DNA from 3 places in the Leptospira licerasiae serovar Varillal str. VAR 010 genome. Region 3 is predicted to be linked to each of the others. Evidence: riboswitches for the same ligand, from Rfam matches in the RefSeq annotation. Region 3 holds a riboswitch; each other region holds the start of a gene.

Region 1 (10,337 bases), on a different contig from region 3:
GGTAAATTTACTTCTTATTCCAATATACGAACTGGGGATAAGATTGTATTTCTCCGAAACGGACCTTGAAACAGGAAACGGATCCATATTCCAGAACCAATCGAAACGAATTCTCTAAAGGAAAACCCAGTACGATAGAGGACAAACATCGGATCGGTCCTCCATGGCTTACCCAGATCGTTTTGTATTCCGAGGTTTCTCCGTCTTCTTTCTTTAGATTTTCCCAAACTCTTGCTTCTTGCAGACTTTCTTCCCATGATTTTAAGAGCCTGGTTTTCAATTCGGAATAGGTTTCTCCGCCTGGCGGTCTTCTATTCACATAATCTTCCATCCAATAGTCCGTTTCCGATCTAGGTAGGTCTTCCCACAAACGCCCTTCCCAATCTCCGAAATCCAATTCTTGGATGTTCGAGTCCACCTTCCAAGCGGGAGTAATCGATTTCGATTCTAGATGTTTGCTGATATTTTCTGCGAGGCTATAACATCTGAATAAAGGACTTGTACGAATAGAATGTATATTTTCGGGAAGAAGTTTCAGAACATTCTCTGCTTCTTTTTCAAAACTAGAAGGGAGTCCTAGATCCGATTTACCGTAACATGTCCCAGGCTCCACTTCGGGAGTCGTATGTCTGACTAAAAAGATTTCCATGCGGCAACAATCCCGATCAGATACAATAATTCGGTGACTTGTTGGACTGCGCCCAAACAATCTCCAGTATACCCACCTAACCATTTTTTATAAAAACTTCTGAGATATAAATAACCAAAAGTCTGCAAAAGGAAAGGGTACAACAAAAATCCGAAAACTCGATCCGAAGGAAGATATTCGTTGTGCAAAAATGCAAACCAAGGAGCTAATCCCCAGATCCCTGCGATAATTACATTAGAAGTTTTTAAAGTTTGAATGATCGGTTTAGCTTTGGAGAGTTGGTCTTCTCTTACGTAGGAAAGTGTTTTTGCCGTAAGCAGCGCCCAAAATCTACTAGAAGAATGAGAGGAAACTATCGTAATGAACAAGACTTCGATGGAAAATTCTTCCAAAGATTTATAACATACGAATTTAAGAAGAAGGACTAACATGATCCCGATGGTCCCGAAGGCACCAATCCTACTGTCCTTCATGATCTCCAGGATCTTTTCCTTGGTCCAACCTCCGCCGAATCCGTCGCATACATCCGTAAATCCGTCTTCGTGAAAAGCTCCGGTCATCAAGACCGAAACGGCCATTGCCAAAACGATACTGATCTCCCAGGTCAATGAAAGATCGGAAACCCATAGAACGAACCATGTTGCAATTCCAACAATCCATCCTACTAAAGGAAAATATCTGGAAGAAGAATTGAGATATTCGTCGGAATGTTCGACCCAAGATGGAACGATGATACGAGTATTATAACGTACGGAGGAAAGAAAAATAATCAGTTCTTTGCGGATAAATCCAAACATGCAAAGACGAACTTATTCATTCCTCCGATTCGGGCAGCGAGAATTTGATCCTCACTTAGTCTTTTTTTTCGGAAACTCCGGCAGATTCGAAGCTGGCCATTTCTCTCAAGAATGCTAATGCGGATTCTAAGATGGGGTATGCCAATGCGCATCCGGTCCCTTCTCCCAAACGAAGCCCTAAGTCCAAGATTGGATCCGCATCGAAAAACTCTAGGATCAGCCTATGACCCTGCTCGGAAGATCTATGAGCGAATACCGCATTACGAACGATTTTTGGTTCTATTCTGGAAGCGGTCAAGAATGCGGAACTTGCGATAAAACCGTCCACTAAGAGTAAACGATTTTCTTTATAAGAAGAAAGCATTGCTCCGCAGATCATTGCGATCTCGAAACCTCCGAACTTAGAAAGAACTTCGATCGGATCTTTGGGGTTGGCATGGTGTTTTGCCCTGCAGTCCGCTAATATCTTTTTCTTACGTTCCAAGGATTCGTCGTCTATACCTGTTCCTCTTCCGGTAAGATCTTCTGCAGAACGATCTAAAAATACGGAGGCGAGTAGGGCAGCGCTGGAAGTATTTCCGATCCCCATTTCTCCGAAGCCGATCACATTACAATCTTTTGGTACTTTGGTAGTTGCGATCTCTCCACCGATACGGATTGCTTCTTCACATTCTTCCCTTGTCATTGCCGGTTCGTTCAGAATGTTCCTTGTTCCGGCTGCGATCTTTGCAGGAATAAAATCAGGATGAGATTGTTGAAAGTTTCCGGAAACTCCTGCATCTACGACTAGCAATTTGATGCCGTGTTGTTTGCAGAATACATTGATCGCCGCTCCTCCATTCAAAAAGTTTAATACCATTTGGTAAGTCACTTCTTTCGGAAACGCTGAAACTCCGGAGTCTGCCAGTCCATGGTCTCCGGCAAATACAAGCAAATGAGGATTGGATAATATTGGATCTACTGTGTTCTGGATCGTGCCGATCCGGTAGGCAAGATCCTCTAATTTTCCCAAGGCACCTAATGGTTTCGTCTTGGTATCTATTTTATTGCGTAAACATTTATCTAAGTTCAATTGGTGTACATCTTTTGGGCGGATCATATTGTTTTCACTTGTAAAAATTTTAAATTATTAAACCGAAAAAAGATCGGAAGATCCTTATTCGGCTGGCTTTAGGTTAAGGAGTAACAGATTTTGCGATAACTCCGTCAATATCGGGATTTGCATGAGCTGAATCGATAGGCAGAGAGGTTAAAATCGTTTTAGCAGCCGATATTTTGATATAAGTGAATCCATTCGTTTGGATTTCGCTTTTTAAAGTTCCATCGCAACCGGAACCTGAATTTCCAAAATTAGAATCGGCTAAATCGAAACCGTCTCCTCCCCCTCTACCGTTAACGATATCCGTATCAAATACTTCCGAAACGGTCATAGGATTTGTATCCTGATTATAAGCGAAAGGGGTGATGCCTGCGAATCTAGCCCAGTAAATCGGATTTCCTACGAATGTGTTCGGATCGGAATTTGTATATTCAGGGTCCCAACCGCACCAATTGGTCAGATCGTTACCTACTTCTACTATTAGAGGTTCCATAAAAACGTTGTCGAAGGAATTAGTACCGTTTTGAACTCCCACAAAGAAAGGGTTTTCATAAACTATAAAGTCAATACCGCTTGTAGGAAGTACCTTTACACCAGCCCATCGAAGTATGATCGCTGATCCACTTCCGGAATCTTCCAAACTATAAACGTCTAAAGAACCGTTAAATTTACCCTGACCTCGAATTCCATCTACCAGACAATTCGAATCTTTGAATCCGATCCCGTTGCTAGTTGGTGCCGAAACGATTTCATCCGCTACAAAAATTCCTCTGCCTGTTTCAGGATTTCTCAAATCGCAGGAGCTTAAGAGAGCAGATCCTCCTAATCCTAAGGCGAGGAGAGACTCTGCGGAGGATGAACTCTTGGAATCCTCACAATTGACGAGTCCAAAAAAGAAACAGGTCAATATTACGGAAATTTGAAATATTTTCATATGAATATCTTGTTCTACCTGTTTCTCTCGTTCGATTTTAGTTCAGTTCAAGCCTGCTCCAAGGAGCCGGATCGAAACCGCTATTTAAACCGCAACCTGCATTAATATTGCTTGGGTCGGAATAATAATCCAAATCATCGTCCTTCGCAGACGCTAAAGTTGTTTGAGTGGATACGTCGGAAAGGTCCGGACAAACATAAGTTTTACCGTCTTTAACAGTCCATCTGTACCAACCGTAATTTCCTTGAGAAAAAGAAGAATCGGATCGGAAGCGAACATAAATGACTTTTTTAGTCGTATCGATTTCTTGGATCTCTCCATATAGGTAACTGTTTCCATATGTTTCGTCGAACATGGTTTGTGCGACTAAAGAAAGAGAAATATTGTATGTCCCTACAATTTCATTTCCTGGAGCGGTATAGGTCCCTCCAGCATAATCAGAAGTTCCATTGTAGTAATTATAATTACCCGCAATCGGATTTAATCCAGCTAATGCCACCAACGCAAGTGTGCTCGGATCGTCTGATTTTTTTGACTCTCCTAATTCGAAACAGTTAGCGAATACGAATAGTGAAGTGAGGGTTAACAGCGAAGCTGCTTGTTTTCTGAATTTTCTCATTTTTCTCTCCTGGTTCTGCCGGATATCGCGGAAAAAGAAAATATAAGCAAAATAACGTTAGTCGACCATTGATCTTATAAAGATCTGAACGATTTTGTATTTGCGGTGGTTTCTTTTTTCCGTTCGAGAGCCCCGACATTTTAACTTTCGGGGCCCCATCGCAGAAAGCGCTGATGCGCTAAAGAGCGAGATTTACGATACCCCCCAACCTCGAGGTCTAAGTATCGCGGGGAAGATCTGGCTTATTCCGTATAGACGGACATCACAGTTGCGGGTCAGCGCGGGATTTTCACCCGACTTCCTCCCTGAAAGCGTAATTCCAGGTTTTGGTTTAGCACTTCCTCTGGCAAGGGAAAAAGTATGAAAGTAAGAAAGCTATCTATTCCTTGCAATATACGAATAAATCGGCGATATTTTAGACATACGAACGATTAGGAAGGATTCGGTACATAATTTCAGCTCGATGAGACATTCTATTCCGCAAAAAAATCGGGAAAGATCTTTCATAGACCGAAAATAAAAGAGAGAGTTCTAATAAAACTTCCAAGAGGAATCCGATGAAAATTACCCGATCTACTTTTCTGAAAGCCGGAATTTTAAGTGCCGCAGCTTTATTAGGAAGTCGTAAGGGAAATTTATCCGCTCAGAATACGAACACCGGAAAAAAAGTGATCGTACTCGGCGGAGGACTTTCAGGACTTTATTCAGCATACATATTAGGAAAAACCGGAAGTAAGGTTACTCTGATTGAAGCCACAGACAGAGTGGGTGGAAGAGTAAGATCTATACAAGATCCTTCCGGTCACATTGTCGATATAGGAGCAGAATGGGTATCTTCGGAAGATAAAACAGTTCGCAGCTTAGTTAGGGAACTCGGTTTAAAATTGCAATCTTCTCCTTTGGTCCCGGATCTGTTCTTAGGGACTTATAAAAAAGCGGGTACTTGGGAACTTTCCCCAAAGTCCCAAGAGATCCTTAATAAGCTTGTATCACAAAATTCTAAATTAGATACCTCTCAGCAGCAGGCGTTAGATCGTATTAGCTTTTATAATTATTTAATATATCAAGGAGTCAGTCCAGAAGATCTGACCTTGCTCGGTCATAAACTTTCACTTCACTATGGAGATAGTATCCGAGTTTTATCCGCCGAAAAAGTTTTGGGCGATCTTGCACAATTTCCTCAAAGGAATAGCAGGGTAGAAGGTGGAATGGAAAGTATAGCGAAAACTTTGGTGATGAATATCGAAAATACTGAGTTTGTTTTTTCTGATCCTGTTCTTTCCGTAGATCAGGATTCGACAGGGGTTACGGTTACTACAGCTTCCGGAAGAAAGTTTACCGGTTCTACTTGTATCTGCACTTTACCTGCGAACCAGATCTCGAACGTAAAATGGAATCCTGGATTGGATAAGGAAAAACTTCTCGCTGCATTAAGAGTTCGTTATTCTCAAATTTATAAACTGTTTTTGGTTTTAAAGGAATCTCCCTGGGAATCATCCCCATTTGCAGTTCATTCCGATGCGGCAGCTCAATTCTTGTATGATGCGGGAACCAAATCCGATGTTTCGGATAAAGTTTTAGGAGTGATCGCAAACGGAGATAGATTTTCCGTATTTGATTCTGCCAGCCAAGACCAAAAGGTGGAATATATTCGTCTTACTTTGGATCGCCTAGGTTTGAAAAAGGATCTACAGATCCAAAGATTCTATTTTACGGAAGCTAAAAAGGATTACGTACCGAACGGGATCGCTGAATTCCCGCCGGGAAGTTTCGGATCGGAGATCATTCTACGAAAACCGTTCGATCGTATCTTCTTTGCGGGAGAACATACAGGAGAAATTACAGGAACAGTAGAGGCCGCCCTGAGCTCTGCGATCAAGGCGGTAAATCTCGTTTAGTCTTCGATTACGCTCATAGCGTATTCGGAGATTGCGTCCCTTCTTTGTTCTGCAAAGTCTTTGTGGAACCAAAGGTTCTGGATCTTAGAAGCCTCTTTTTTGTTCCCGATGGTGATCCTAGTCATACACTCATCTACTGCAAACTTCATTGCTTCTTTTCCGGTCTCTCCGAGTCCCTTGTTCCGTTTTTTACGGACGATTTGGCCCCCGGACTTTTCCACTCGTTTGACTAGAGCGTCATAATCCTTATCGTCGATACAGAATATCGTCTCTGTTTTTTTAGAATCTCCACCTTTAATATCCACCTCGTATAAAGGAGCGCTGGAAATATGGATGAGCCCTAAATCGAAAAGTTCAGGCCAATATTCGTAAAAGAATGAAAGCATCAAAGAACGTATTGCGTATCCGTCAAAGTCCGCATCCGTGATGATACTTACTTTTTCGTAATTCAGTTCATCTAAAGATTTTACTTTTTGATCCAGAGGAAGTCCCAAGATCGCTACTATATTCTTTAACTCTTCGTTTGCGATCGCTTTTGCAAGAGAAACACCCTTACAGTTCATCGGCTTTCCTCTGAGGGGGAATAGACCATGAAGCTTCGGATTTCTTGCAGGACGAAGACCTGCGATTGCGGAATCCCCTTCTGCCACGAATAAAACTCGACCAGGATCATTTGGTTTTCCAGTAGGAGGCATGAGTTTAGGTATATTCATCTTACTTGCTTTTTTGAGTCCGCGTTGTGCGTCTTCGAAAGCTTTTAGCTGAGTTCTTTTCTCCATTTGGAGCTTAACTTCTTCCAATAATCCGGTTTTTTTAATGAACTTATCTAAGTGTTTGTCCACCGCATTACGGATGTCCTCGTTCAAGTCGTTGATCAGATAGGATTTGTCCTGGGATTTAAAACGAGGGTTCAAAAGCCTCATGTTTACGTACATGTGAAAGCAGTTTCTGACGTCGTTACGAGTACAGCTTGTTTTGAGCTTTTTCTCTAAAGAAACGATCTGACTTTTTTTACGGACTTCGTCGCATAGTCTGTTCTCTAGGTACTCGATCGCAGAACCGCCTTGAGGAGCGAAGATCGAGTTTACCCAAGTCAGGTTCTTATTCTGACCGATCACCAAATAAGCTTCCAGATGTAATTGGGATCCGGTAGCAGGTGCATTGTAATCCATTTTGTAATAAGTCAGGTCGGAATGAGAGAATATCTCATCCAAACCTTTTTTGAACTTATACTTTTCCTTCTTACCTTTGTGAACGAACTGCACTTCCAATCCCGGATTGGTCATTGCGATGTCTTGTAGATACTGTTTCATCAGATCTACGTTAAAGGAAGTATCTATATTATTAAAATATTTTGGATTCAGTTCGAACTCGACGGAAGTTCCGTGATCTTCTTTAGAAGCTTTCTCTATCGCTTCGATCATATTCGTTTTTTTGGCGATCGGAACTAACTTTTCGATCTGATCTTTTGTAAGAAGAGGACAATCGTCGAATTTTCCGTGCTCGTCAAAGTATAAGAAAACTCTTTCAGTATCTTCTTTAGAAAGTTTATAAGAACGGATCTGTTTTTTTGCGTCTTCGTGAAGAGTGAATAGTTTTTTAAAAGTGCTTCCGTCGTTTGTAGTTTTTACTTTAAAGTAAGAAGAAACCATTCTTACCAAAGAAATACCAACACCGTTTTGACCTGCCACATGGTCTTGTTTTACATGGTCGTCAAAGTTCTCTCCATACATCAAATGCAGATACACGCCTTCCGCATTCTTTGCCGGGATACCTCTTCCGTTGTCTGTAACAGTTACAGTCTTTTTGTCGGAAGAAAGTTGGATGATCAGTTTGGACATCTTATCCTTTTCAGGAATTGTTTTGTCCTTTTGGTTCTTGCGGTACTCGTCTACCGCATTCATACAGGCTTCGTCCAAACATTTTAGTTTGGCTGGAACATCTTCAAGTTCCTCATGTACGATCTCGTACAAATTGCCGCTATTCTTACGGAAAAAATGCTGCTCGAATGTGGAAGCGGAGTTTTGCCCCAACCACATTCCGGTTCTCATCCTTACGTGTTCAACGTTGGAGAGTTTTTTGAAGTTCCGTTCCCCTCCGGTCGCGGGCTTCTTTTCGGTTTTGGTTTTAGCAGTGCTCATTCCTTGTCCCATTTATCCTTCAGCTCGGCTAATTCCCCGACCATGAATTCCGTTAATTTTTTATCTTCTTTCACAAGTCCTTGGTACCTGGAAAGGGCGGTTTTTGCCTCTACGATAGCTTCTTCACATTTGCGAACTTCTTCTAAAGTCATTCTGTAAATCGGGATAGAAGCCAACCATTCGTAGTACTTAAATTTTGCCTTTTGAAGTTTGTCTTCGAAATCCTTCTTAGATTTGATCCCGATCACTTTTTCGTTCCATTTTTCTTTGATGAAACGGATCAACTCGGAGTTTCTTTCGATCTTCTCTTCTTCCAAACCCGCCAAACGTTTGAATCTGCGGATCAAGTGAGTCTTTCTGAAATCGCAGAAACGTTTGATGATCTCTTCCGGTCCGAAGTTTTTCAGACGACCATCGTAAGTGATCACGTTATTCGCTAGAGTTTGTGTATCTTCTTTGGAGATTACCGCTGCGATCTCTTTCGCGCTAGGTTTTTCTCCTTTCTTATAATTCAGTTCTATACGGAAGGTTTGGCTGGAATGATCCACATAGTCTTTCAGCCAAGAATCCTTTCTTTCCAGAATATCATCTAAAAGATTGATTACCTTCTCCCTGTTCCAGTTCATAGGAGCGTCCGTAAGATACAGAGTGTCTCCCTCCCAAGTAAAACCGAAAGTAGTGGTCATTGTGATATTGCCCGCTTCGGTTTTTGCCATTTTCACTTCGCCTTTATAATCCTTGTACCAAGGTTTTAAAGGCAGAGGCTTTTTGGTTTTGAGATAATTGATCTGAGAATTTATAATATCTGAAAGTTTGTGGCCCGGGATGAAACAACGGAAACCGGTTGCGATTCCCATAATATTGTTCAGAAGAACGATCGGAACTTTTCCTACGAAGTGGATCGGCTCGTCCTCAGTCTCGTCGTAATTTTTAACGTAATCTATATCAGGCAAACTTTCGAAAAAACCTAGATCTTTTACGAAGTCTGAAAGTTTTACCTCGGTATATCGAGGAGAAGCGATCGCACTGGGATCCAAAACATCTCCGAAAGTTCCTTCACCTGCAACTAAAGGTCGATTGTTTGCGAATGTAAAATCCTGAGCCATCTGAGAAAGAGCGTCTTGGATGGATCTATCTCCGTGAGGGTGATATCCCATTGCGAGTCCCGCAACTTTAACAGTCTTAGTGAAACGGTTACGTGCGTCCGAATTCCACATAGCCCAAAGAATTCTTCTCTGTACGGGCTTTAAACCATCGATTTCGTGAGGAATTGCCCTGGAATCGCAGACGTATCGAGAATATTTTCTCTGATCGTCGTTGACTTGGTCCTCAAATGGTATTTTAGGGAAGTTTTCTTTGCCTGATTTATTGGAATCTTTCATGGGACTTTTATTGCCAAAGGATTTTAGGACGGTTTTACTGTCAACCTTTTAACGTACTACCCGAATTCGTACATACTTTTTAGGAAGAAATCGACTCAAGTTGCAGTAATTCTTACTTTCTCGTTGGGAAACACCGATAAGGAAAGAAGATTTCCCGGTTTTTCCTTGAAGATTCGGACAAAACCGGGAAGTTTTTCAAGAAATCCTCTTTTTCCGGCTGTATTTTTTTGGAACCGAAGTCTCGATCTTATTTAACAGCAACATTCTTATCGCTAGGTCTGACCTATTTCTTTTTTCTAATGTCCTGTTCTCTTCTGACGGAATGGACGGAAGAAAAACCTTTGGTCTCCGATCTTCCTAGCATTCGGATCTATTCTAATATTAGTTCGATCCCGGCTAGTTCTGAATCTTTCCGGAACCAACCTGGTCATTTAAGATATTTAGTATTACAGACTCTCCCTTCTAAAGAAAAAATTTGGACTGGAGAAGTGGATCTTTGGGAAACAAAAGAAGATTTTCATACTTCTCTTCCTAAAGGGATTGTTTTTCCGAAATTAAGTTTTAAGGCCTCCTTATTCTCCGGTTCCGCCAGATTGGAAGATGGAGAATATTCTTTTCCTAAACAAGTTTCCTTTCATCCACAAGGTGTTCTTTCTTGGAGTTGGGAAGGAGAAAGTCTCAAACCCGGGACACAAATTTCCTCTCCTAAACAACTCAATGTTTCCGATTGGGGGATCCTCTATAATTTTTCCCAATCAGGGATTGTATGGGTTGCTAAAGAATACAGAAACTTAGGTAAGAACGTAGAACTGAATTGG
Region 2 (10,337 bases), on a different contig from region 3:
GTTAAGACGATACAGTGTTCTCCATATTCTCTCGCGACTTGTATCGCTTGTATTACACTTGCCTTATATGCCGCGGTGGAATACGGTTTTACGATACCAGTCGTTCCTAAGATTGAAATGCCTCCGATGAGCCCTAAACGTTCGTTCATCGTTTTTTTAGCCATTTCTTGCCCGCCCGGAACACTGATAGTGACCTCTGCTCCTGAAAATGTGGAACCGATCAGCTCTTCCAATATCATTTCCGTAATATTCTTTCTGGGGATCGGATTGATCGCAGGCTCTCCGATCTCTAAGCCTAGACCTGCTTTAGTGACTACCGCTACTCCTTCTCCACCCTTTAATACGATCTTATTTTCTTGATTAAGTTTTACTACTGCAGTCAACTCTGCACCGTGAGTGCAATCAGGGTCGTCCCCTGCATCTTTTATAATACTGCAAACCGCGCTATCGTCGGAAATCTCGCAACGTTTTAGTTCGAAGGTGACTTTTCTTTTATTCGGGAGGGTGGTTTCAATTTCTGTAATGGTCTGGCCTAAGACCAGAACGCGTGTTGCAGCTTTTGCAGCTGCAGCGGAACAGGCTCCCGTAGTAAATCCTTCTCTTAACTCCTTGGTTGCCATTTAAGATTATCCGATATTTACTACTGGCAACGGATATTTCTGAGTATTGAAGAACGCTTCCGTTCCTATCCTAGATTCTAAGGTTCCTAAACGAACTAGTTCGGATCTTACTTCTCTTAAAATATTTCCATCTCCGCTTAGGAATGCGTTCTCAGGAACGGTACAATCTCCCAAGATCGATTTCAAAATTTCTAATACTGTGGATACCCTGCTCGGATCTGAAATCGAAGGGATCCTGAATATATTCGGAAAATTGGAAATTCCCGAGAGGATCTTTCTTAATTCTCTTTCAGAAAGGAAATCTTCATCTTTTGTTTTTAGCCAGACTGCCGTCGTACTGTCTAATCTACCTGAGAATTTTTTGGAAAGGAGAAGTCCCGTAAGAGAAGTAATTCCCGTGTCTGTTGCCAGAATTAAGGAAAAACCGGAAGAAGGCCAGGTTGGATCTCCTACGAATTTACCCCAAGGACCTGAATATTCCAACTCAGATCCTAATTTTAATTCAGGAAGAATACTGGATGCTTTTCCGGTTCCTAACCGTTTTACACAGATCTGGAATGAATCCGTTTTGGAATCGGAAGATAAGATGGAATAAGCTCTTTTGATAACTTTTCCTTCTGTATCGTTTCCAACATTCAAGATAACGTATTGTCCTCCTACAAATTCTAATGGAGAGTTATCTGACCTTTTAAAATGGTATATATCGGAAGAAAGACTTACGTTTTCCTTATAAATTAGTTTTAAAAATTTTCGGTTCAACTTTCCTCCTAAGAAGGGTAGATCTCATGCACGAAATCATGCATTTCTTCTAAATCCAAATATAAGGTTTGGAATGCTTTAGCGGAATTTTTCAGATCTAACTCTACTTTTTTAGTAAGTATCAAAAGAGAAGTGTAATATCCCGATTTAGGATCTGTTGAAGATACTTCCGAGATTTTTTGCTCTAGTTCAACCAAACTCGCTTCGAAAAATCGGATCAGATCATCGAAATTACCCGCATTCGTCAAAGACCTGATCGGTCCCGGCGAAGAAAGGGCTTCCGTTCCTATTTCATTCTTTTCATGTTGGATAACGGACTCGTCCTTGATCCCAAGAATATTCATCATCCCTAATCTTAGTGCTGCAATTTCATGACATGCCATACTATATTCCTATTGCATAATATTATCAATTAAACGAGAAACGAGTTTATCCTGCAGCAGATGTTCAGAAACGAGATCCTCAGCATCTTCTACATTTACCTTTTGATACCAAACTCCGTCGGGATACACTACTACAACCGGGCCTTCTCCACATCTTCCCATACATGAAGAGCGAGAAATTTTGAAATCTAAATGTCTTCCCCTTACTTTTAGGATTGATCTCATCCGAGCGACCAACGCGGAGCTTCCCTTGTCTGCACAATCTATATTATCGCAAACGAATATATGTTTTTGTAAATTACGATGAGGGAATTGATGCGGAGCAGCTTGGTTATGGGTTTCCAAATGGCGAATGCTCCAAAGAAGCGCCTTTAATCCTCCTACTTTTTTAGAAAGACCAGGAAGTTGCGTTCTATATTCACAGTTGTCGCAAGGAAGGGAGGATTTTCCCGAAATAGAATCTTGGATCCTTTCGTCGATAACGGATAATAGTTCCGGATCAGGACCCAGATAGGGGGATAGTTCAGTTTTGATCCAAGGAAATTTTTCGGAGAAGTTTTGGACCAAGGCGGAAATTTTTTGGATCAGCTTGCCTCCGAATAAAAAATACGGGACTACTAAAAGTTTTTCCGGTCTCAACTTGGAAGCCATCTCCAAAGTATCTGATAGAAGTGGGTTAGCGATCCCTATAAAGCAAGGAAGAACAAAGGAGAAATAATTTCCTTCCTGGAATAAACGGACAGTCTTATAAAAATCTCCGTTTGCATCCGGATCGGAAGAACCTCTGTTTACAACTATCACTCCGGTTTTATGGGACTGTTCTTTATTTAGAGGTAAAAATTCTTCCGTACGTTTTCTAAGTAATGATATCATTTTAGAATGAATACCTAAACTGTTCGCAATTTTAAAGGAATGGCCTGGGAACTCCGATTTAACTCTATCTAGAACGATCGGGATATCGTTTTTGATATGGCCGGAAGAATACAAAAATAGTGGAAATATTATAATATTTAAATATTCTTTACTGAGGTCTCTAAGAGCGGTTTCCAGATCCGGTTTTGCAAGTTCCACATAAGCATATGAAATTTTCAGATCAGGGCGGGAGATAGAGTATGCTTCTACCAAGGAAACGAATTCCAAATTGGAATTTTCTTCCCTACTGCCATGGCCTAATACCAGAACCGCAATTTTCGGTTTCATTCGAATTCCAATGCCCTCTTCGGTTTCAAGAATAGAAAAAATAGAGAAGATAATAGAAACCAGAAGATCAGATTGGTGAGGAAAGTTACATATTCGAATTGCAGCCTCAATTCTTTTGGAGCGGCAAAATCCTCCGAGATCTCAGGTACACCAATATAAAAGGGAATTCCGACAAAAAATAGAACGGTCACTGCGGCCAATATCCATTTTAAAATATTATGGATATTTAAATATGTTAGAAGGAATCGAGATACCGAAAGGCCGACAATACTGGATCCAACGCAAAGATACCACCATGCCTGTCTTTCCGGATAGTCGTATACGCCCGAAGTCCTGCCCGGTAATTCTGGAGGAAGGCCCAAAAATGGAATTCCGAAGAATATTAAAAATCCTCCTATTGTAAATGAAATACTTAGTGCGATTGCTTTAGAAAGGGAAGGATTCTCAAAAAAACCATCCGGAGGAAAGATTACCATCCAGAGGGAAATTAAAATACCGAAAGAAATGCCTAATAGAACTGAACCTGCGAATGTTCCTAAATTTCTTTTTTGCCAAAAATTATCTTTCTCGACTTTTTCAAAAGAAGCGGATTTCTCTTCTGACTGAGAATTGACGTCTCCATGGCCATGAGAGTGAGAATGTCCATGGACTGTATTCAAATTATCTGATATAGATTTGGATTCAAACTTCTCAGCTTCAGAGATGAGAGGAAGATTCCAAACACAAACCAGAATTCCCAAAACAAGACCTGATGCCAGACCGGAGAATATTCCCGTTCGTAAAAGATCAGAAAATCCGGATCTTAATGGCATGGAAATCCCGTAGAATGCCTAATATCGTGAAAAGTATCATGTAAATACACCATGGGTTCCAAACCGACCACATAGATCGTAGAAAAAGCGAGAAACCCTGCCAAAACTAGAGCGAAAGCTCTAAGCCGTGATCCGGCTCCGGAAAAATCCTTCGAAACGGAAATCGAGCGCATAAAAATCCCTCCTAAGAGATCTTCACCTAACAAGATATATGCGATACTAAGGCACAAAAGATTGAGCCAAAGCATCGAATGTGTAAAAAAATTTTAATTTAGTTACGGCCGGTCTTACATCCGAGACTGGATCACGTAGCTTCAGGATTTTTGTAAGGTCGTTTTCTGACTCGAGATCGTCCTACTCAGCACGTCTTCCCAGGTTTTACACCCAGTGACATCTTGTGCCTTTTGTCCCTCTTACAGCGGCGGGTACCGTGACGGATTTGCACCGTCTTCCCATAGATGAAGACATCTATGTTCCTACAAAAATAGACTGAGATTTCAGGATCTATTTAGGTGAGTGATTTTGTATAGTATTTTATTTTCTATCGAGTAAAATTCTATACTATGCCTCTACCTTTGGAGCTTTAGATTCAGGCTAGTTCAAAGAGGTGTCTTCTATTGGAGTCGTTTTTTCTTATCCAGTCTGGATTGAGCCGCTTTTAATTCGGAATCGGTAAGTTTGATGCTAAATTCCGGAAAATGTCTAAATAGAAAATATTGGAGCCAAGAATCCCAGCCTGTGTATCCGATGAACTTTTTATTCGGTATCCATTTTAATATCGCTTTCGCTACTGAATCAATCGCATGCACTTTATTTAAAGCAGAACCCATTTCAATTTCTTTGCTCAATTCGGGTTTGTCGGTGTTTTCTTTTTCTAAACCTGGAGTGTCCGTTGTGGGAGGAAGGAATAATTTCACTTTTACTCCATGAAGCATCATCTCTTGGCGAAAACCTTGCGCAAAACCGACAATCGCAAATTTGCTGGCCGAATAAGCTCCATATCCGTAGATAGAAAAGAACGCCAAAGTAGAGGCTAAAAATACGATCTCTCCGCTTTTTTGTTTTGCAAAATGATCGTTAAAGGCGAGTGCACTGTTTACATGACCGAAATAGTTCACATCCATTAGGTTTCTGTAAATTTCCTCGTCTAGATCGGAAGCTTCACCCGCTTTTGCGAAGCCGCTGCTACAAATCAAAAGATCCAATCCCCCTAAAGTTTGGATTACCTTTTTAGCTTCTTTTTCCAAAGCTTTCTTGTCCGAAACGTCTAAAACTGCGAATCCGAAGATTGCGGTTGGAGTTCCTACAGCCCTTAGTTCTTGGACAGTTTTTTCTAAGTTTGATTTTCCTCTGGCTGAAACGATAACACTTGCTCCCGCCTTAGCCAATTCGATAGCGATCCCTTTTCCTATACCTGCTGAACCGCCCGTTATAAATACTTTTTTACCTTTGTATCTGCTGAATGACATGTTTATAAATTCTCTTCAATGCGGGCAAGATTTCCCTTTTTGGGAAACTATTCAATCTAATTAGAGACTTTTTAAATAAAGAATACGAGAACTTGTTCCAAAATCTTAAACGCTTTGGTCCAAAAACAAATCTTGCCTTTTCCCTCCTATGATACTGAATACGGGAGATCCAAGGTCCTTAATGCAGAATATACCTTTCCTGGAAAATCTAAGGAAGAAGATCCCAAGTTTGGAAAAAATTGAGACCGTTATACTTCCATGTTAAAAGAAAGGAAGGTCCCGGCGAAAACTGTGCTCAGCAAAAAGGAAGTTTTTCGTCTTAACTATTGTTAATAAATTATAGAACCATTTTGAGCTCGATTGGGTATTGAATTATTGTCTAATACATCCTAGTCATTACTAATAAGTTAAGCTCTTTAAAAAAGAAAGGAGAGGCCGTTACTATAGGCCTCCCTTCTAGAAAGGATTGCCTTATAGAGAGGCGGAGACCATGAGATAAAAGAACTTAGAAGTATCGTCAAACGTATACCTGTTCTCAGGATTAGAGGCAAACGGGTTTGTTCTTTCGTTGCCAATTGCCTCTTTAGCTTTCACCAGAGATATTCCCATCCAGATAGAAACTGATTCGGTATAATTATAGATCCAAGTAAAATCATACTGATAAAATAATCTTCTTCCTAATCTGGAATTCTCATAAGAGAACTTATCGTTGGAATAATTTTCCGTGCTTGCTCCGGTATTCGGAACCCCGGAGACCTTATACCAAGCATCTTGTAGATTTGCTTTCTGGGTATCGTAAATCGCAAATACGAACATTCCATACTCAGTTTTGAGATTTGCTCTGATGGAATAAGACTTTATATTCTCAAAACCGGCCATTAAAGATTGACCGTTCATAGTATTCCAATTCGGAAAAGAGCCTGCGATTTGTGGAAATAAACTTTGCCAGGTGCCTACTTTTGAATCGGATCTATTAGGATCTCCAGATGCATAAGTATAACCTAAACCTAAACGGATCCAATCGTTAACCTTGATCCCGGTTTCTAAAGAGAGAAGTCTTGTGTCGTACTGTACCTTCTCAGTATATATATTTTTACCGTTAGCTGCTCTTTGGTCCAGAATATCCCAATCGGCTTTAACTCTGTCCCCGGTCATTCCCGACTGCCATGCGGATTCTATGGTCCAGTCCCAGATCTTTCCGGCAGGTAAGAGGTTATTATTCGTCCTATTCGTAAATCTAAAACCTGTGGTCAATAGATCGTCTCTTTGTTTCAAACGATTTTCGAAATCGGTGGGATTAGAGTTTGGGATCCATTTTTTGGAAACTTCGAACACATATAGATCCAGATGAGCTTCTTCTCCGAACTTGATCGTATTGTAAGCACCGAAAAAGTAAGCTTGATCAATAGAACCTTTGGATCTTCCGTTGCTCGTAGTCAAACCGTAGGGTGCATCGTATTGGTTAGATAAGATGGTTCCGAATACGTGTGATCTAAACCATTGAGAATCGTGTACAAACCTAACTCCGTCGAACGCAAAGCCTGTGTGAAGCCAATTCAAAGGGCCAACAATTTTAAGATCTCCGAAAGCGAATACCTGTCTGCCCGCAAGAACAGAAACGGGAAGTTTATCAGTTTTTTTGAATACTATATAAGCTTCTCGAATGTCCGTGTTGTTCCTTATATTTGTATTATTAGAAGTAGTCGGGCTTAAAGTGGTCCCGGCACCGGTGCTGAGTCCATAAGTCCAGTTTCCGGCATTCTGAGGAGTTTGGCTTCCTCCCCAAAGTCTACTATCTTGCATGGTAACTTTAATCGCATAATAGGGAGAGGGATCGAATAAAAACCAAAGTTGAGTGTTCTGTCCTACAAAGGAACTGTAGTCGTCTGTCTTTTTGTTGAAGTCAGGATTTTCTCTCGCTTCGAATCTAGGGCGGATAGAAACTCCCAATTTCAAATTATCCAGCCAAAACAGATCCGATTTCTGGGTATCCTTCATTTGCTCCGGGGTGACTAAAAGAGTTCTAAGATGATCCACCGGAATATTGCCCTTCCATGGAGAATTATATTTAGGTTCTTGCTTCTTACTTTTAGGATCGGCAACTTCAGGCTTATTTGTATCCAAAGGAAGGGGCGCGGAGTTCTGTGTTGTCTCTTTCGTATTTTTATTCGGCTCCTCTTCCGAATAGGCAGTTATACTAATAACGATAGTTATTAAGAGAAGTATAAAATTAAGTTTTGGTTTCAGGATAGTGTTCATCCAGGAGCGACCCACAGTAAAAGTATCTTTCTAAAGTCTATAGCAATTATTATGCCAATGTATGAAAAATATGGAGATATTGAATTTTTTGACGTGAGAGGTTGATTTGTTTGAACTTGATTCGAATGTATTCTTTTTTGTACGCTACGAATATGTGCGTAGTGTAGATTTTATATACATTTTCTAGGGAAATTCTTTTTGTAGTAACTTCTACAGCTTTGAAAAGGAAACGAATCCGATAGCAGTTTTGTTATTTTAATAAATATTTTAAAAATGGCACAATATTTGCTTATCAGGAGACAATGTCTATGTTCAGTTTTTTACGGAAATTGAATCCGTAATGTTCGATCAATTCCAGTTCGAGTTCGTTATTGAAGCGAATTATACTTTTGGCGGTTTCTTCCAATGACACTAACAAGGGTCCTTTTCTTCCTTCTTGGATTTCTTTTTGAAGATTCCAGAAATATTTACTGTTTTGAATGGACTTCTTCTTATCCGTCTGTTTGCTTTCGGAGACTCTTTTATAGATCGATACGAGTTCGCTCGGAGTTTTTACGTTTATATCCACCTTTTTCAATTCATAAGAAAAATCAGGATCGGTCCCGTTCTCGGAAGCTAGTTTTGTTTTTGAGATCACTGAAGGGAGAAGTTTCGAAATATCTTCGTAAATGGGAAAAGCTGCAAAGATCCAATTCACAAGATTTAGGCAGGAAAGTTTTGCGGGGGATCTTTTGTATTCCGCCCAGACTTCCTCTAAAAAATCGGCTTGGGAATAGAAAAAAAACAAAATTTCATGCTCGTTCTTCTCTTTCATTTTTAGGGTTCGAGCCTTGGGACTCGTTAGTATCCAACAGATACCATTTCTTTATATGCAGGATAAATGCCAGATCTAAAAAAGAAAGGCAATTCGTTTCTAATCAGTCTGAATCCTTATTCCAGTGTATATTCCTCGCTTCTTGGCTGAAAGGTCCAAGAGTTCTTGGTCTTAACAGTTTTGTAGAAGATACTACATTGCAGAAATTCTACACAAACTGCCTCGGAACTGAGGATGAGGTAATTATCTCTCCTTGAAAACTGATTCCATAAGCCTAGATTCGCTTCGTTTTCCAAATAATCAGGCATTTGGCGTGATAATTGCATGAATATAGATATGCAAACCGCTGAAACTTTTCAGACCACTTGTCCTTACTGCGGGGTGGGCTGCGGCCTAAAAGTGGAGAAAACCGGACCCCTGGATATTTCCGTTAGCGGGGATCCGGATCATCCTACAAACAGAGGGATCCTGTGTTCGAAGGGGATGAATTTGCATTATTCCGTTATGGACAGGTCGGACAGACTTTTGTTCCCGATGATGAGGACGGATCGTTTTGCTCCTTTGAAAAGAACGAGTTGGGATAAGGCTCTCGACTTAGCTGCGGAAAAATTCAAAAGTTTTATCCGCGATTTCGGCCCTGACTCGGTGGGCTTTTATGTTTCGGGACAACTTTTAACGGAAGAATATTATATTATAAATAAATTAACTAAGGGATTTTTAGGAACAAATAATATAGATACTAACTCCAGGCTTTGTATGAGTTCGGCCGTTACTGGATATAAGATGGCATTTGGAGAAGATGCCGTTCCGGTCGGTTATGAGGATCTTGATGTTGCGGATTGTTTTTTAGTAGCTGGTGCAAATCCAGCCTGGTGTCATCCGATCGTATTCAGAAGAATCGAAGCCAGAAAGAAAGAAAATCCTAATATTAAATTGATCGTAGTAGATCCTCGAAGAACTGAATCCTGCGAACATGCGGATATCCATTTGCAGATAGATCCTGGTACTGATATTTATTTGTTTCACGCAATTGCGAGAATTCTAATAGAGAAGGATTGGATAGACCCTAAGTTTATCCAGGATCACACCGAGGGTTTTGAGGATTTAAAAGCGAAAGTTTTTGATATTTCTATTTCGAAAGCTGCGGAGATCTGCGGAGTTTCGCCTGAACTCATTTATAAGACCGCCGAGTATATTTCGAAAGCGAAAGGTTTTATCAGTCTATGGGCAATGGGACTGAACCAAAGTGTGGTCGGAGTAAATAAAAATTTAGCTTTGATCAATCTCTCCCTACTCACCGGACATATCGGTAAACCTGGCTCTGGTCCATTTTCATTAACGGGACAATCCAATGCAATGGGAGGGAGAGAAGTCGGCGGTCTATGTAATCTTCTCCCCGCTCATAGAGATATGGAAAATCCGGAACATAGAAAGGAAGTCGCAAAATTTTGGGGAGTAGATTCAATCTCGGGAACTCCAGGTTATAGTGCGACTGAAATTTTTGAGAAGCTTGCTTCCGGAAGAATGAAAGCTATTTGGATCATTTGCACAAATCCTGCAGTAAGTCTTCCTGATGTGAGGGCAGCGGAATCGGGTCTTCGTTTGGCTGAGTTTGTTGTTGTTCAGGATATTTCTGCGGACTCAAGTGTGATTCCATTTGCGGATCTTGTTTTGCCTGCTGCGGGATGGGCGGAGAAGAAAGGTACAATGACAAGCTCCGACAGGAGTATTTCGGTCCTTCCTAAAATTTTAGAACCTCCTGGAGAGGCCAAAGCCGATTCTTGGATCATTCAAGATTTTGCAAAACGAATGGGATTCGGTCCTTCTTTTCAATATTCGGACGAAGAAGAGATCTTTCTGGAGCATTGCAGGTTAACCGAAGGGACTAAGATCGATATATTAGGTTTAGATTATGAAGAAATTCGTAAACATAGGACAGTAAGATGGCCTTATCCTCGAAAAGGACATTCCGATAATATAAGATTATTCGTAGATGGAAAATTTTATAGAAAGAACGAAAG
Region 3 (10,337 bases):
GATATGGCAATGTTAGTTATTGATATTAACGGTTGAGGATCCTATATTCGAGGGAACTACCAAAATTCAAAGGATCTTTAAGCTCCGAAACTATCTTGACCCTTGGGTTCTTAGCGACTTCCTGCTTTCGCTTGAGGTTTCTTTTATCATTCTATAACCTTTTTCTTTCTGCCTAATAAAAATACTCCTGAAAGAACGATAATCGTTCCGATTACATTTTCCCAAGTGATGATCTCACCCAAAAGAATTGCGGCCAAAAACAATGTAAATACTGGGCCGACACTTCCCGCTATGGACGCTTTATTGGAACCTATTCTTTGTATTCCTGCCGTAGTTAAGAATGCAGGCACAACTGTGGTTAAAAATCCTAAAGCAAATCCGTATCCGTAAACCTGCCATGGTTGGTGTATTAGGATTTTATAATTTTTCGTGAAGAAAAAATGGATAAGTACGAAAACTCCCGACCAGATCATCAAAAGTGCGGTGAATTTTCGAGATCCCAATTTAGGGATCATCTGCCCGCTTCCTATGAGATAAATCGCATAGGCCAATGCGGAAAGAAAAACTAAGGTCGCACCGATCCATGCGGATTTTCCTTGTGTCTCTGCATCCGGTAAAAATGCCAATAGTATACCTGAGTATGTGAGAGCCACGGAGTAGATCTCGATCTTGTGAACCTTCTTTTTTAAAAATAAAAAACCCAAAAGAAGTACGAGCGCAGGGAATGTGAATAATACGAGTCTCTCCATAGAGGCGGATAAGTATTCCAATCCCCAAAAATCGAAAAAACTGGCCATATAATAACCGATAAAAGCTAACAAAACTACTATCCCATAATCTTTTTGCGAGATCGGCTTACTTGAGTTTTTAGTAGATTCTCGGTATAGAACGAATGCAAAGAATGGAATTGCAAATATCATTCTGAGCGCCAAAACTGTGACCGAGTCTATTCCAAATTTATAAACTAGTTTTACGAGTACTCCTTTGGAGGAGAATAAAACTGTGCCACCCAAAGCGTATAGATAACCCAAGGTTTCTTCGCTGAATCCTAATAAAAAATGTTCTTTGGCCTTCTCGGAAGTTTGGCTCATTCTTCCAAGTTTCTATAAGCCTGATTTGATTAAAGTAGGAATCTAATAAGTGGAGTGGATTGTATGTTTAACGTCCTAAAAAGAAATAATTTAACTGTTTTCTGGAAGTGATAAATCCTCCTCCTGGGTAAGTGGCAGGGAAAAAAGAATCTCCTGCGATATCTGAGGTCGCTTTTAGATCTTTAATCTGTCCGTAACATTCCGAAAGATAGAATGCATGTCCACATCCTAATAGATGGTATCCTTCGTGAACCATTGTATTGGAAGCTCCGCCCACGAGTAAATGTCCAAGAGAAGCAGTATGTGCTAAAACAAATCCTCTGCTTCCGGTCGGACCGTCCACTGCTCCTAAAACTTCGAATGTGGGGATGAAGAATAATACCAATATATAGGAGGCGAATTCGTACGCGATATCCGAAAGTCTGACTCCCGCTAAGGCTAGTATACGATCACAACCATCCGGCAATTCCGCCTTATAGAGTTCTTCCATGATCGCTTTGCCTGTCCAACCGGGCCTTTTCCAATCTTTTACTTGAGCGACTTTTGCCTGTAGATTATAGAGTATCAATTCTTCATTCCAAGAATTGAATAGATAGTCCATTCTTTCTGTGGAAACGTTTTCGTCTTTCCACACGCATACTCGTATGAATTTCATTTTTCCGTATTCATAGGTATCTCTCACCGAAGTTCGATGAAATCCTACAGTCGTACAAGAGGCTAATAAGAATAGAAGAAGGAAACGAATATGTCGCATGTTTGCAATTCTTTAGAACCTTAGAAAAACTCCGTGGAAAAGCAAGGACTTTCGTTCGATACTAATAGAGGAAGCTTGTGTTAGCACAGTCAAAGTTTTAAGTGATGAAGTCAGTAAAATCAAAGAATAAAAAGCAGGCGAAGAAGGTTCCTTCCCATAACAGATCTTCTTCTCCTTTATTCCTACTTTTAGTAGGGATCCCGTTCTGTTTATTCCTGATTAGTGCGATGTTCGGTAGCATATTAAAATTAGATCGAGTTAGTTCGGAGTCCGCATTTGAGAATAGATTGAATCCGATCGAAAAAGCCTGGAGAGGGCTAAGATTGAAAGTATATGCCTATGAATACGGTTCAGATTATCGCAATAAGATCCCCGAAAATGAGGGACGTGCCTTAGGTTTAATACGCGAATCCATTTTAGAATCCACTCTTCCAAGATATCTTTTTCTCTTTCTGGCGGTCGCTGTACCATTTTACTTTTTTGTAAGGTTGTTCAAAGACAAACCCAAGAAGAAGGCACTATGGCCGGTGGCTGTAACTGCAGGCCCTAAGGTAAGAAAAACTTCTACACTTCACCCAAAAAAAATCGGACAGAATTAAAATAGATTTGATTACGATATTATGGAGTATTGAACATGTCGTATGCTTCCAAGTATACGATATTCGAATTTTTGTAAAATTATTACCCTAATCGGTATAACCGCATTACTTCTGCAGAACTGTACTTTAGATAAAAGAATAGAATTTGCGGCAGAAGATAAGTTAGGCTTAGAAACCGGAAGTAAACCTTGCGAGGAATTAACGCATTACAATCGTTGGTTCGCTATTTACGGTCTTTGGCGTATCCCCGGTTCTAGGGATACTGAAATAGAAAAAAAAGAAGGTAAGGTCTACTTCGCGGAACATTCCGTAAATTGGTGGCAGGCAAGTTTGAACGTGCTCACCGGTTTTTTCACTACCATAGTGTTCTATAATGTAAAAGTTAACGAATGTGATCTTGGAACCAGATTTGTCCATCGAGATCAATATGAGAAATTTTTCGAAGAAGAAAGAACGAAGGCTCATTCAGAATTCTTTTCCAAAACGGAAAGAGAATTAGAAGATGCTCTACGTAAGTATTTGGATAAGACAAACCCTGCGGAACATGCCGGTAAAAACTATAGCATGATCATTTTGAGGACTGGTAAAACCACCGAAGCTAGAGTGGTGGGCCAGGACGTGGATACTATTAAACTGGAAACGGAAGATGCAAACGGGCAAAAGCACGAGTTTACTCTTTTGAAAAAGGAAGTATATAAGGTGATCTTTGCCACTAAGATTATCAAGGTAAAAGATACTCCTCCAGTAAAAGAATCCGGTAAAGAGACAGGCAAAGAAAAACATTAATTCTGCTAACGTATCCCTTCTTCTAGGGATACGTATTCTCATTTTAGTCAATAAATTTGATTAGCTCAAAAATCCTACTTGTCTATAAGCTCGATATTCGCTTATCATACTTGCTAAGAGAATTCTCCTATGTCATTCTATCGTCCTCTATTCGGATCTATATTTTATAAATTTATAATGTTTTTACTCTTTGTGCAGATCCTGAATTGTGGATTGGCTCTAGGATACCAAGCCGAAGAGGAAGCTGCTCGGGCCTCTGAAGATAATAATAACAATTCGATGTTGGCTACCTTAGGTTTGTTAAGCGGGAATTCGGGCGATTTACTTAGTTTTTCTCCTTCTCCATTGACGTTTTCCGCCTCAACTGGAAAAGCAGCGTATGATATTACTGTTCATTACTGGCCTGGTTCAGGCACGGGGGAGTTACGTCTCGATCTGGTCTGGAATGGGATAATGTCTTGCGCTCCGCAAGAAGGAGTTTTCGCTGTATATGATTACGACCAGTACCCTTTGACTTTTGCAGATGTTTCTTTTAACTGTTTTATTACCGGAACGGGGGAAGTATCGCATTATGTGGATACGGCCATCGGATCCGGACTTCCGAGTGTAGGAACTAACCTCGGAAATTTAAGTGTAACCGTAACCCCATAATCCGGGTTCCGAGAGAATTATCTCGCCACTCCGAAACAAACTGCCATCATATCTCCTTGGTCAAATTTTTTGACCGCCCAATCCGCAAACTTTTTAGAAGTTTTATAGAAGATCCCGGATCCTTTTTTGGCAGTGAGACCGCTCCCGTAAGAAATATGGCCGAGTGGAATATAACCCAATTCGTTCCCTAAAGAAATAATGCCAGGTAAGCTATAATAATAAAGATGTTCCGGAACGTTTAAATACCTCCACTTGGGTCCTAGATATTTTGCAAGAACTCCGTATCTACATGTGGAAAGGATCATTCTTCCGCCGGGTTTTAAGTGTTTTAGGATTTTCTGAAGTGTTTCCTTTGGCTGATGAAGATGTTCTATGCTTGCCCAAAGAGTGATCAGATCGAATTTTTCTTTTCCGTCTAGGTCCCAGGTCAGGAAATCTTTTTGCTCCACATCCAAACCCAAAGTTTCTTTTGCAAAGCGGACAGGGCCGCTTGCAATATCCAAACCTTTAGTTTTCCAATTTCTGCTTTTTAAATAATCTAAAAAATAGCCTGCGGCACAACCCACATCTAATGCGGATCTTTCGGAGCCTAACATCCTTTCCCAATCAAAGAAGCCTAGGTCCTTTAGATTTAAATTGAATACTCTTGCGATCTCCTTTTTAGTCTCTTCGGAATAATAATTGTCATAACCTCTGTCTGTCCTTTGAGTGAAGTAAGAATCTTCATAATATTTGGAAACTTCTTCCAAGCTGGGTTGAGGATTGACCTGAACTAATTTACATTTTTTGCATTCTACTATTTGGAAAATTTCTCCTTTAGGACTGGCCTTAGAGAAGAGAGGAGTGAATTCAAAATTAGAGCAAGTATTACAAGGGACAGATTGCATGTTATAAGGATCGGTGGTTTTCCTGATTTAGGACATAAAATGAGGATCTTATTGTATAAAAATTTTCTTGCTTCCTATTTTAATCGAACCAATTTGTAAATCGCTCCTATGAAAACGAAATTTTGCACATTCAAAATTCGGTTTCGGTTTATTCTATTGTTCCTGCTCTTTGTCTTCTCTCTACCTTCTTGCGGGGTTTATCTTCTGTTTGATGATGAGAACGGTTATTTTGCCGAGGAAAAAAAGGACCATTTTGACAAGATGGGGATCTTAGGACTTCTTCAGGCTAATAACAATTCGGTCCCGATCGTATTTTCTTCCAATGAGTTTACCACTCCCACTTGGGGACCCGCTAGTTATTCGATTTCTATAGGTAGCGTACCTTCTTCTTGGCCGGCGCAAAACTTTCAGTTTAATGTTTTTGTCCAAGTCACTTGTAATAATGTCGTGGTAACTTCGATCAATGAGATTCAAGGGACTTCAAGTGCTGCACAAACCTTTTCTTCTCCTGACTATTCCGGTATACAAATGCAGATAAACGGTAATACTGCGGATGCGGATTGTGAGTCCTCAGGATATTGCGATATCACCCATAGTGTACATAATCCCATTCCTCAGTTATTAAGCCAGGGTCAGTATTTAGGAACCGTTAGAGCGCACTTTCCGGCTACTTGTTCTTTTTAAAGCTTGCTTTTCGATCAATTTATAATTAAACAGAGAGTATGCGAACTTCTCTTTGCCTTAGAAATAAATTTATAACGAGTTTTATATTCCTTATGCTCATCATCCATAACGTAAGTTGTGGACTTGTACTTACAGGGACCGATGTGGGTAAAGAGTTCTTAGGTCTGTCAGAAGAAGATAAAAAGGATCCTGAGAAGCAAGCCGCAGTTATATTATCAGTGCTCGGAGTAGTTTCGAGTCCTTATCTTTTACAATTTAACCCTCCTGTTTTGACCTTAGCGGAAAGTATATCCGGTTCTTATACCGTTTCTATCAAAGCTCCTATCCCTTCTGAATGGAGTGGAAACGGGGAATCAGTTCTACAAGCCGGATTGAACTATATAAATTGTCCTCCTCAGAGCGATGATAATCCTTCTTCGGTGGTATTTTCCGGTTCATCAAATTATTCTGCTCAGCAAAGTTTTGCCAGATTTTTAGAGCCGGGTAGCTGCGTGATTGAATTTTTTGCAGCAAGCTATAGTTCCGATATGGATTTTGCTGAAGGTGAGACTATAGGAATTCTTCCGGTGATCGTAAATCCTAATGCAGTGATCACAGCCTCCGTTCCGGATTAATCTAAGGTAAAAACCGCTTTGCCAGGGACAGGGTTTCTAAAATCCTTCCCCTATGTATAGAATCCTTGTATTGTCCTCTCTTTTAGGACTCTCTCTTTTATTTTCCCAATGCCAACCGATCGAATCAGTAGAACCTGAAACTTTGAAGATCAAAGCGGTGGGAGATTTGGTCATGGGAACCAATTATCCGGAGAATAAACTTCCTTCCGATCCCAGAAACACTTTGTTCTCTCAGGTGGAACCAAGTTTGAGAGGGGCAGATATACTATTTGCGAATTTTGAAAGTACTCTGACTGATTATCCTCATTGTGCTAAAAATATCAATCGCCCTCTTATATTCGCATTCAGGACTCCTCCATCATATGCAAAAATCCTAAAGGATGTAGGATTCGATATAGTTTCCATTGCGAATAACCATAGTTTGGATTTTCACCAACAAGGTTTCGAAGATACAGGTAAAAATCTTTCCGAAGCTGGAGTTAGATACACCGGAAAAAAAGGCGCGATCACTTATATGAACGTAAAAGGAATTTCTGTCGCCTGGATCGGATTCAGCCATATGGAGAGCGCTCATAACCATGTGAATCATATTGAAGAAGGTGTCGCTCTCGTAAAAGAAGCTAAGAAAAAAGCACAATTGGTATTCATTTCCGTTCATGGTGGAGCCGAAGGCGGACCCGCTTTACACGTAAAGAACGAACAAGAAAGATTTTACGGAGAATATAGAGGAAACCTAGTCGCGCTTTCTCACGCTCTGATTGACGCAGGCGCAGACTTATTCATAGGACACGGTCCTCATTTGCCTAGAGCATTTGAATTATATAAAGGAAAATTGATCGCTTATTCTTTAGGAAACTTTTTAGGATATAGAGTATTCTCCACGAAAGGATACGGCGGTTATTCTTTGGTCTTGGAAGCAGACTTAGACAAACAAGGGAATTTTATAAAGGGTAAGATCCATCCATTGCAGTTAAGTCAAAACGGTATTCCTGCTCCCGATCCGGAGGCAAAAACTACGGAACTGATCCAGTCTTTGACTAAATCCGATTTTCCAGGCAAAGGACCGAAAATCCAATTAGATGGAAGTTTTTATCCATAAAAAGATGAGGGCAGCCATGTAGGAATTCCTACAAATTTGGCCCTTATTTTTAATTGTAAATTTTACGATTTTCTGATATAGGGAAAACAGCTTCTCCCACGAACCCGCCTCCACCACCCAAAACAAGGGTGGGGCCGTTTCCCCCAACAATGTGGGAATTCCCACATAGGGGTCACATCCAAAAATAAAAAAGCCGACTCAGGAACTCCTGCATCGGCTTTTTTACTTAATAAAACCTTAATGTTGATTACTGGGTTTTGCCTGCGGGTTCCAGAGCTCCTGCTGGAGCTTTGAAGTTGATCTCATAAATATCGTAATGAGAATCTCTCCATCCTGTTACGTATGCTACGGAAACTCCTAAGAAATATCTAAGTCCGAACTTAAGGGCGTTGGTGGCAAAAGTCGCGATCTCTTCGTCGGTGATAGAGAATGGATGCACTTTATTTCTGGTCTCATCCAGGTATAAACCTTCCCAGGTTCCAATCATAGTTCCTTTATATTCTAAACTTAGAATACGACCGGTAACGGAAAAATTTCGTTTTCCTCCTGTTTTAGTTTTACTTACGATCTTATCAGGCAAACCTTTTGGAAGTGATCTTTCTTGGAGTTGAGCTCCTACTATTTCGTAATCGGAAGACAATGCAATAGGTTCGAATCTGTGGATCCTATATTGGACTAAAATTTCCTGATTTAAATTTTTGCTTAAGAAGTTAACCACGTCAGCGTTCTCGGGACGTACGCTGAATTCGATTTTTTGTTTTGCCGGAACAAAACATTCGTCCTTCATTTCGTCGCAAGCTTCTGAATCGTTTATAGTATAAACTTCTAAAAGACCTTCATAGGATTCGAAAACGATCCCTCTGCTTTCGAATTGGATCAATTTTGCAACCGTCCAGCCCTCGGAATATGTTCCGGCTGCGGACAAGGATGAGGTAGTTAAAAGAAAGATCCCTAATAAAAGAAATCTTAAGGATGGAATTCGTTTCATTCGAGTTCGGTGCTCCCTGTTATGTAAGTAGCCCCGCAAGAAAATCCTTTTGGGCTACGAATTCGTGAATCCTTTCCGGTTTTTATCTTACATCAAGAAAATATTTCTTTCTGAATTTGAAAAATCAGCCTGCTACATCGATAAATCCCTCCGTGATCTCAGCGTTCTTTGTGATACCAAAAATGCACAAACAAGTTTCGCACAGAGCTTAGGGAGCACACAGAGTTATAATTTACGAGACCCGCCAGGGATGCGTAGGGCGCGAAGCGTCCCGGAGGGACTAGCCCGGAGCAGCCCGGTCTTGCGTTAGCAAGAGGCGGCCAAACCTTTTTCAGATTGCTCCGCCTGATCGGGTTGGGAACCTGGTCTTGCAAGTAGATCCGAAAAGGGAATCCGGTGAAAATCCGGAGCTGTACCCGCAGCTGTAATCGCCTAAACGGTCGGACAAAACCACTGTCGAAAGACGGGAAGGGTCCGAACCTTCGCGTAAGTCAGAAAACCTATCGGAGCTGCTTTCAATTCTCTGGCTTTCGGGAGTTAAGGCCTCAATGTACAAAAGACCCAAACGATTCGGCAAAATTCTTCATCTAGGGCTCTTCTTATTTTCAGTCCAAATTTTTTCCCAAGAGACTCAGAAGTCGGAAAGCTCCACAGTAAAAGTGGTCGGAAAGACTAGTTCTAATTCTCAGCCGGAAAATTTCAGAAAAAATCCGACAGGTTTTCAGACTTCCATCGATTTGGATCAATACAATGCACGTTATACGAATCTTCCGGATGTTTTGGAAAGAGAAGTCGGAGTCAGGATCAGAAGATACGGAGGTCTTGGTTCTTATTCCACTCTTTCTCTTAGAGGGACAAATCCGAATCAAACTAGGATCTTTATAGACGGTGTCCCTTTTAATAATGCACAAGGGGGAGAAGTAAACCTTGCAGATCTTCCTTTCGATAATTTGCAAAGTATAGAAGTATATCGAAGTGGAGCTCCTGTCGGATTTTCCGGATCAGCGATCGGTGGAAGTGTGAATTTGGTTACAAGGACAGGATCGGGGCCTCCTAAAACTCGAGTGAATATAGGAGCGGGAAGTTTTAATACTGGAAAGGGTAGCATAACGCATACGGGGACTTACGGCGGGATTGGAGCAAGTGTATTCTTACTTGGGGAAAAATCGGACCAAAACTTTTCTTTTCTTAATAATCACGGGACTGTACTCGTAAATCCTTTTGATGATACGATAGACAGAAGAAGGAACGCGGAATACGAGAGAACTTCCGGGATGATCGGTCTAAGCGGAGATATCGGAGCGACCAAGATCAAATTTTGGAACGATTTGAATTACAGGTTTCATGGAATTCCAGGACCTGCAAGTAACCAGACCCAGCAAGTTCATCGCAGATATCTTAGAAATACTTCTTCACTCGGAACGGATACTAAAGGTTTGTTCGACGGTTTGTTGAGATTGGAAACTCGGACCTTCACTTCGTTTACGAACGACGATCTATTCGATCCTAAATCTGAATTTTCCAAAGGAACTCCTAACTCTAGTGCTTATATGGGTCAGTCGGGGTTCCAGGTTACTCCTACTCTTTATTTATTAGAATATTATCAAATTTTAAAATTTCATGCAGGGATAGAAAGGGAAACTTTCGAAAGATCCAGAAGTACTCCTCAAAATATAGATCTAAAATATGAGCCTGGAAAAACAAGGACATATACTACATTTCAAGTAGAGGACGAGTTCCGGTTTTTGGATGGAAAGTTAGTTTTGACTCCTGGGGTTTCTTGGGATTCTTATAGGGATAAATTCCAATCGGACGAACCATGGTATAGAAAACAGGATCCGTTTGCTTCCGCGGTAAAGACAACCGAGTTTTCGAATCCTAAGGCGGGGCTTCTCTGGAGGTTTTGGGAAAAGGAAAATTATTCTTTGGAATTCAAATCCAATATCGCAAGACAATATCGAATTCCGAGTTTTTTGGAACTATTCGGAGAAGTTGGTACAATCATCGCTAACGATTCTCTTAAACCGGAGAGAAGCGAGAACGGGGACGCGGGGATAACCGGAAGGTACAAAAACGGAGAACTCAAATCCAATATTACGGTTTCTTATTTTAGAAAGAGGATCAAGGACATGATCTTATTCATTCCGAATTCTCAGTTCACCTTGAGACCTGAAAATGTGGACT

What was found. A riboswitch is a leader RNA that binds a small molecule or an ion and turns the genes downstream of it on or off. The one in region 3 is predicted to bind cobalamin.
Region 1: linked by a shared signal. The riboswitch ahead of LEP1GSC185_RS03755 (LIC13354 family exoprotein) and the one ahead of LEP1GSC185_RS13880 (TonB-dependent receptor) in region 3 are both predicted to bind cobalamin.
Region 2: linked by a shared signal. The riboswitch ahead of LEP1GSC185_RS15540 (CbtB domain-containing protein) and the one ahead of LEP1GSC185_RS13880 (TonB-dependent receptor) in region 3 are both predicted to bind cobalamin.

Annotation. Positions count from the first base shown of each region.
Region 1 covers NZ_AHOO02000005.1:709,856-720,192, forward strand. Annotated here, with positions in the region: gene LEP1GSC185_RS03735 (histidine phosphatase family protein) at 8-649, opposite strand; gene LEP1GSC185_RS03740 (adenosylcobinamide-GDP ribazoletransferase) at 634-1,446, opposite strand; gene cobT (nicotinate-nucleotide--dimethylbenzimidazole phosphoribosyltransferase) at 1,502-2,545, opposite strand; gene LEP1GSC185_RS03750 (LIC_13355 family lipoprotein) at 2,622-3,479, opposite strand; gene LEP1GSC185_RS03755 (LIC13354 family exoprotein) at 3,517-4,098, opposite strand; adenosylcobalamin (AdoCbl) riboswitch at 4,291-4,417, opposite strand; gene LEP1GSC185_RS03760 (flavin monoamine oxidase family protein) at 4,656-5,996, shown strand; gene LEP1GSC185_RS03765 (toprim domain-containing protein) at 5,993-8,137, opposite strand; gene LEP1GSC185_RS03770 (DNA gyrase subunit A) at 8,134-9,519, opposite strand; gene LEP1GSC185_RS03775 (LIC_13346 family putative lipoprotein) at 9,747-10,337, shown strand, end outside.
Region 2 covers NZ_AHOO02000012.1:140,198-150,534, reverse strand. Annotated here, with positions in the region: gene LEP1GSC185_RS15565 (cobalt-precorrin-5B (C(1))-methyltransferase) at 1-620, opposite strand, end outside; gene LEP1GSC185_RS15560 (FAD-dependent oxidoreductase) at 627-1,379, opposite strand; gene LEP1GSC185_RS15555 (DUF3209 family protein) at 1,388-1,762, opposite strand; gene LEP1GSC185_RS15550 (CbiX/SirB N-terminal domain-containing protein) at 1,772-2,962, opposite strand; gene LEP1GSC185_RS15545 (CbtA family protein) at 2,959-3,774, opposite strand; gene LEP1GSC185_RS15540 (CbtB domain-containing protein) at 3,765-3,947, opposite strand; cobalamin riboswitch at 4,086-4,269, opposite strand; gene LEP1GSC185_RS15535 (SDR family NAD(P)-dependent oxidoreductase) at 4,389-5,249, opposite strand; gene LEP1GSC185_RS15530 (alginate export family protein) at 5,715-7,502, opposite strand; gene LEP1GSC185_RS15525 (hypothetical protein) at 7,795-8,316, opposite strand; gene LEP1GSC185_RS15515 (nitrate reductase) at 8,653-10,337, shown strand, end outside.
Region 3 covers NZ_AHOO02000011.1:303,627-313,963, reverse strand. Annotated here, with positions in the region: gene LEP1GSC185_RS13940 (GAF domain-containing SpoIIE family protein phosphatase) at 1-36, shown strand, start outside; gene LEP1GSC185_RS13935 (DMT family transporter) at 147-1,091, opposite strand; gene LEP1GSC185_RS13930 (hypothetical protein) at 1,159-1,845, opposite strand; gene LEP1GSC185_RS13925 (hypothetical protein) at 1,950-2,444, shown strand; gene LEP1GSC185_RS13920 (LIC_13076 family protein) at 2,487-3,230, shown strand; gene LEP1GSC185_RS13915 (hypothetical protein) at 3,360-3,881, shown strand; gene LEP1GSC185_RS13910 (class I SAM-dependent methyltransferase) at 3,899-4,768, opposite strand; gene LEP1GSC185_RS13905 (hypothetical protein) at 4,877-5,452, shown strand; gene LEP1GSC185_RS13900 (hypothetical protein) at 5,545-6,066, shown strand; gene LEP1GSC185_RS13895 (CapA family protein) at 6,119-7,165, shown strand; gene lsa26 (surface adhesion protein Lsa26) at 7,413-8,153, opposite strand; cobalamin riboswitch at 8,488-8,675, shown strand; gene LEP1GSC185_RS13880 (TonB-dependent receptor) at 8,702-10,337, shown strand, end outside.